One region of the Sphingomonas sp. GW821-FHT12D09 genome, then DNA from elsewhere that is predicted to be linked to it. Evidence: predicted binding sites of a transcription regulator. Region 1 holds the regulator's gene; the other holds the start of a gene.
The links. The regulator LexA, encoded in region 1, represses DNA repair genes until DNA is damaged. The targets are predictions, from matches to a motif close to GTTCCNCNCTTGTTCT.
Positions count from the first base shown of each region.

Region 2: the regulator LexA is predicted to act here: its motif matches at 1,681-1,696, upstream of AC1RPL_RS15270 (ImuA family protein).

Region 1 is NZ_JBXAQL010000005.1:273,661-277,065, forward strand. Features, by position in the region: gene AC1RPL_RS21090 (ComEC/Rec2 family competence protein) at 1-1,653, shown strand, start outside; gene lexA (transcriptional repressor LexA) at 1,692-2,375, opposite strand; gene AC1RPL_RS21100 (molybdopterin molybdotransferase MoeA) at 2,435-3,405, opposite strand, start outside.
Region 2 is NZ_JBXAQL010000003.1:335,277-338,681, reverse strand. Features, by position in the region: gene AC1RPL_RS15275 (Y-family DNA polymerase) at 1-991, opposite strand, end outside; gene AC1RPL_RS15270 (ImuA family protein) at 906-1,628, opposite strand; gene AC1RPL_RS15265 (M3 family metallopeptidase) at 1,779-3,405, shown strand, end outside.

The sequences.
Region 1 (3,405 bases):
GCTTCGGTGCCGGGCGGCTATGATTTCGCGCGCACGGCCTGGTTCGCCGGGCTGGGGGCGACGGGCAAGGGCTTTGCGCCGGTGGAAGTGGTGAAGGCAGCCGAGGCGCCGGGTGCGGACCTGCGCGCCAGGCTCTCGGCGCACATCCAGTCGCGCCTCGAAGACAGCGCGGGCGGTATCGCCTCTGCGCTTGCCACCGGCGACCAGGGTGCGATCAGCACCGAAGATGTCGAGGCGATGCAGCGCTCGGGGCTGGCGCACCTGCTCTCGGTGAGCGGGCTGCATGTGACCGCCGTGACTGCGGCGGCGATGCTACTGGTGCTCAAGCTGCTCGCGCTCAGCCCCACGCTGGCGCTGCGATGGCGGTTGCCCTTGGTGGCGGCGGGTGCGGGGGCGCTGGCGGCGATCGGCTATACCTGGCTGACCGGCGCCGAGGTGCCGACGATCCGCTCCTGCGTCGCCGCGCTGATGGTGCTGCTCGCACTGAGCCTGGGGCGCGAGGCGATCACGCTGCGGCTGGTCGCGGCGGGCGCGCTGATCGTGCTGCTGCTCTGGCCCGAGGCACTGGCAGGCGCGAGCTTCCAACTGAGCTTCGCCGCAGTAACGGCGATCGTCGCGCTGCATGAGAGCCCGCGGATGGAACATTGGTTCGGCAGGCGGGAGGAGGGGCGGGTGAAGCGGCTGCTGCGTGGCCTCGGCTCGTTGCTGCTAACCGGCGTCGCGGTGGAACTCGCGCTGATGCCGATCGGGCTGTTCCACTTCCACCAGGCCGGCATCTATGGGGCGTTGGCGAATATCGTCGCCATCCCGCTGACGACCTTCGTGATCATGCCGCTCGAGGCGCTGGCGCTGCTGCTCGACGTCGCGGGACTGGGTGGACCGGCCTGGTGGCTGACCGACCAGGCGCTGGAACTGCTGCTCTGGCTCGCCAGGACCACGGCCGCGGCACCGGGTGCGATCGCCGCGCTACCGGCCATGCCGAACGGGGCATTTGCGCTGATGATGGCGGGCGGACTGTGGCTTGCCTTGTGGCGAACTGTGGTGCGCTGGGCGGGCGCGGTGCCGCTGGCGATCGGCCTGGCTTCGATGCTCGCCACGCCGGCGCCGGACCTGATCGTCACCGGCGACGGCCGCCATTTGGCGATCCGCATGCCCGATGGCAGCATGGCGCTGCTGCGCGACCGGGCGGGGGACTATACCCGCGACATGCTCGCCGAGACGGCTGGCAGCGACGCGGAGCCGGTCGCGCTTGCCGACCAGCCGGGTGCCCGGTGCAGCGAGGATGTCTGCATGATCGAGCACCGCGCCCGTGACCGCGCCTGGCGAGTCGCCGCGACGCGGAGTGGATACGTCCTGCCCTGGGCGCAGTTCGTGGCGCTGTGCCGCAGCGTCGATGTGATGATCAGCGACCGTCGCCTGCCCACCGGCTGCACGCCGCGCTGGCTCAAGCTCGACCGGCCGGCGCTGGCGAAGACGGGCGGCGTGGCGATCGCCTTCTCCAGCGGCCGGGTGACGATGGTGCGCGGATCGGGCCGGCATCCCTGGCTGAACCCGCTCAAGGTGCAGCCACCCTATGTGCCGGAACAGGGAACTGCGCCTGTCCGGACACGAAATCGCTGGCATTCCAGCCCGGCTGGCGTTTTCGGGCCATGATGCGGTCTCCAAGAAGAGCGACCGCGCCCTTCTAGGAACTAGTAGCGCCGCAGCAGTCCGGCGAGCTTGCCCTGGACGCGGATCTGGTCGGGACGGTAGCGCTGGGGGTTATAATCGCGATTTGCCGGGTCGAGCCGGATCATCGCGCCTTCCTTGCGGAAATACTTCAGCGTCGCCTCGGCATCGTCGATCAGCGCCACGACGATCTCGCCGTCCCGGGCGGTCTCGGTGCGGCGGATCAGGGCGAAGTCGCCGTCGAGGATACCAGCCTCGACCATCGAATCGCCGGCCACTTCGAGCGCATAATGCTCGCCCGCGCCGAGCAGCGCCGCGGGGACGGGCAGCATAGTCGAGCTTTCGAGTGCCTCGATCGGCGTGCCGGCGGCGATGCGGCCGTGCAGTGGAATCTCGATCACGTCATTGGCCGGCGCAGGCAGATTCGTTGATTCCCTTGGTACTCTCACGGGTGCGGGAGAGGCCTTGGCCGGCTTTTTCGACGCTTCGCCGCGTTCCGGCATGCGCAGCACCTCGAGCGCACGGGCACGGTTCGGCAGGCGGCGGATGAACTCGCGCTCTTCCAGCGCCGAGATCAGGCGGTGCACGCCCGACTTCGACTTGAGATCGAGCGCCTCCTTCATTTCCTCGAACGAAGGCGACACGCCGGTCTCGGCAAGCCGATCGGCAATAAAGCAGATAAGCTCGTGCTGCTTGCGCGTGAGCATCCCGTTTCTCCTGGGTCAGGAACAGACTGGGAACGTTTATGCAATGTTCCGCGCGCTTGTCAAGCGATGTCGAGGATTTCTGCCGAGTCGCCGGTTTTCGCCTCCGCAGCGCCTGCCGGACGGACGATCAGGCAGGTCGCGCGGGCGAGGGTGCGCAGCATCGACGAGTCCTGGGTCGCGGCGGCATGGGCGCGGCCATCGATGAGCGTGGCACGGAGATAATCGGCGCGCGGGCCGGTGGCGGGGAGCGGCTCGCCGAGCGGAACGGTGCGGGTGCGCGGCGCCGGATCGGCAGCGCCGGCGAGATGCGCGATCAGCGGACGAACGAACAGCGTGGCGGTGACGAAGGCGGAGACCGGGTTGCCCGGCAATCCGACCACGACGGCATCGCCCAGCCGGCCCGCCAGCATCGGCTTGCCCGGGCGGACGGCGACTTTCCAGAAATCGATCGTCGCGCCGGCTGCCTCCAGCGCGGGACGGACAAGGTCGTGATCGCCGACCGATGCGCCACCGCTGGTGACGAGCAGGTCGCAATCCAGCACGCGGAACGCGGCTTCGAGCGCGGCGCGGTCGTCGGGCAGGATGCCCAGATCGAGCAGCTCGGCCGGCAGATCGCCAAGCAGGGCGGCGAGCAGCAGGCGATTGGTTTCGGGGATCTGGTCTGGGCTGAGCGGGGCGCCCGGTGAAACCAGTTCGTCGCCGGTAGAGAGGATCGCCATGCGAACCTTGCGGCGGACGGGCAGCACAGCATGGCCGGCAATCGCGGCCAGCGCGAGCCGGGCGGGGGTGATCGCCTCTCCGGCGCGGACCAGCACCTCGCCCTCGGTGAAGTCGAGCCCGCGCGGGCGGGCGCTGCTGCCGAGGCGTAGCGGGCCCTCACCGGCGAGCGTGAGGCGGGTTCTGTCGCGGGCTGCCTCCTCCTGCACGAGCACGGTGTCGGCGCCGGGGGGCAAGGGGGCGCCGGTGAAGATGCGTACGGCCTGGCCCTGGGCGATTTCGCCGTTGAAGGCTCGGCCGGCGGCGCTCTCGC
Region 2 (3,405 bases), on a different contig from region 1:
TCCGGTCGATGCCCAGCCGCTTGAGCAATTCCACCGCCGCTTCGTCGATGCGCAGCGCCGGGGTGGGCAGCTCGGCGAGCGCACGTGCCTGCGCGCCGGGCGGGCAGATGCAATTGCCGTGGAAGCGTGCCAGCGCCCAGGCCGCGCCCACCGTATCGGCGATCGCGATCCGCGCGGTGAAGCCAGCGCGCGCGAGCAGGCGGATCAGGTGCCGCGCCATCTTCTCCTCGCCACCGAACAGATGCGCGGTGCCGCTCAGGTCGAGCAACAGCCCGTCGCTGCCCGACAGCGCGACCACCGGCGACCAGCGCCGCGCCGCGAGGATGGCAAGGCTCCGGAGCGAGGCGATATCGCCTTCGAGGTCGGCCGGACGGATATCGAGCCCCGGCACCTGCGCCCGCGCCTGGGTAACCGCCATGCCGGGGCGCAGGCCCAGTGCCTGCGCGGCAGGGCAGGCGGCGGCGATCTCGACGCGGCTGCCGTTGCGGAGCGAGGTGATGAGGGGGCCTAATTCCTCCCCCAGCTTGTCTGGGGGAGGGGGACCATTGCGCAGCAATGGTGGAGGCGCGCGCCGGGCACCGGCGCGTTGCGCCGGCTCCTCCACCACGTCCTTCGGACGCGGTCCCCCTCCCCGAGCGAGCTCGGGGAGGAATTTAGCGGGCGCACCCCCGTCATCCGGCCGCATCGCGCGAAACGGGTTCGCCGCCGCCTCGTCGCGCCGCCCTACCTCATGCTTCGCCTTGCGCCGCTCGACCGGCGGTAGCGCGGCCTTGCCGAGTTCGTCCTCGCGCGCCCAGCGCGCACCGGGGCGCCATCCGCCGCCGCGCGGGACCGAACAGGCATGTTCCTGCTCCTTCGCCACGGCGTCGCGCAGCGGATCGAGCGAGGCTTGCGGGCGCGGCGGCTCAGGCCGCGCGCCGGGGCGCGCTTCCGCCCGCCACAGCCTTTCGATGGGCCATAGCGGGAGGAAGAGCGCAGCGACCCGTTGCATCGCATGCCTCCACTGTCAGTTCGAAACCTTCGCCCCCCTTTTGCCGCGCCAGTTCGAGCTTCCAGCGCGGCCGCCCGACGCCCTCCACCGGCAGCGGCGTCGACGGCGCGCAGGCCACCCGCCAGCGCGTCACAGCCGCCGAGGGCATGCCGATCGGATCGCTGCCCTCGCGCGCCGCACGCTTGAGCAGCAGCGCGATCGTCCGCCCGCCCTCGGCCGCCAGCTGCAGCCGCCGCGTCGCGGTCATGTCCGCCCGCTTGGCCTCGCCGATCACCGCGCCGAGCCCGCGGTGGCGCAGCCCTTCCTCCATCACCGCCAGCAGCTCGGCATCGTCCTTCGCCTCGGCATAGATCAGCCGCTTGGGATCGAGCCCCGACTGGGCCAGCCCCGGCGCGAACAGGTCGCGCCGCCGCACCACCCACAGCACCGGCCCCCAGGCGCGCGCCGCCAGTCCGGCAAGGAAAAGCGTCGCCGCGCAATCATCGGCCATGTCGCTGGTGCCCCCCGCGACTTCGTGCAGCGCATCGAGCCGCAGGCCTCCATCCGCAAGCCGCGAATCGATCGCCTCGATCCCGAAGGGCAAGGCCGGGCGCCGGCGAAAACCGCCAGTTTCCAGACCGCTCAGGGTCTCGCGCAATTGCTTCAGAACGGCAGGATCGGCCACTATGCTCACGACTCGGGAAAAGAATGTTCCTATTCTGTTCCTTATCGCCCCAGAGTCAATTGCCATTCCGCGGCACGCCCCTAAGCTCGGCTCCATTCACCGATTTCAGGGAGATCCCGGACCTTGATCCGCAACCTCAGCCGCCGTCAGGCGCTTCTCGGCACCAGTGCAATGCTCGCAACACCATTCCTGGGGAGCCTGATGGCCCAAGCCGCCGACACCGTAGATGCCTCCCCCCTGCTCGCGCCCTGGCCCGGCAATTATGGCGGCGTGCCCCCCTGGGACAAGTTCCGCGCGGACATGTTCCCCGCCGCCTTCGAGGCCGGCATCGCCGCGCAGCGCCAGGAGATCCATGCGATCCGCGACAGGCGCAACGCCTCGACCTTCCACAGCGTGATCGAACCGATGCAGAATGCCGGCGAGACGATGGACCGGGTCCAGGCCGCCTGGGGTGTCTACACCAGCAACCTCGCAGACAAGCAGGTCCAGGCGATCGACCGCGAATGGAGCCCGAAGCTTGCCAAGGCGAGCGACGAGCTGTTCCTCGATCCGCTGCTCTTCGCCCGCGTGAAGGGCGCCTACGACACGCGCGCCAGCCAGAAGCTCGACGCCCAGCAGACGCGCCTGCTCGAGCGCACCTATCGCGGCTTCGTCCGCCGCGGCGCCGCGCTCTCCGACGCCGAGCGCGCGGAAGTGACCCGTCTCAACCAGGCGCTTGCCAGCGCCTTCTCCGATTTCGGCCGCAAGCTGCTGGCGGACGAGGAGACCTGGACCGTCCTCGACAGCGAGGCGCAGCTCGCCGGCCTGCCCGACAGCTTCAAGGCCTCGCTCGCCAGCGCCGCCGCCGAGCGCGGGCTCGCGGGGAAGTGGGCGGTGGTCAACACCCGCTCCTCGGTCGCGCCCTTCCTGACCTATGCCATCGACCGGTCCTTGCGCGAAAAGGTCTGGCGCGCCTTCGTGATGCGCGGCGACAATGGCAATGCGAACGACAACAAGGCCGGCATCGCCGAGATCCTCAAGCTGCGCCAGCAGCGCGCCAGGCTGCTCGGCTTCAAGAACCATGCCTGGTTCCGCATGGACGACACCATGGCCGAGACCCCGGCCAATGCGATGAAGCTGATGATGGCGGTATGGCCCGCCGCCCGCGCCCGCGTGGCCGAAGAGGTCGCCGACATGCAGGCGCTCGCCGACAAGGAAGGCGCCAAGATCACCATCGAGCCCTGGGACTATCGCTTCTATGCCGAGAAAGTGCGCAAGGCGAAGTACGACCTCGATGAGAGCGAAGTGAAGCCCTATCTCGAGCTCACCAACATCCTCCAGGGCGCCTTCTACGCCGCCGGCCGGCTCTACGATCTTGGCTTCAAGGAAGTGAAGGACGTGCCGGTGTTCGATCCGGCCGTGCGCACCTTCGAAGTGACCGACACGCGCACCGGCAAGAACATCGGCATCTTCTATTTCGACGGCTATGCCCGTTCCGGAAAACGCTCGGGCGCCTGGGCCACGCGCTATCGCGGCCAGCAGAAGTTCGGCGGCGTGCGCAACACGCTGGCCTCGAACAACAACAATTTCGTGCGAGGCGGCGCCGGCGAGCCGACTTTGATCAGCCTCGACGATGCCACCACGCTGTTCCACGAGTTCGGCCACGCGATCCACAGCCTGCTCCAGAACATCACCTATCCCGGGCTCGCCGGCACGCCGCGCGACTTCGTCGAATATCCCAGCCAGGTGAACGAGAATTGGCTGCTCACCC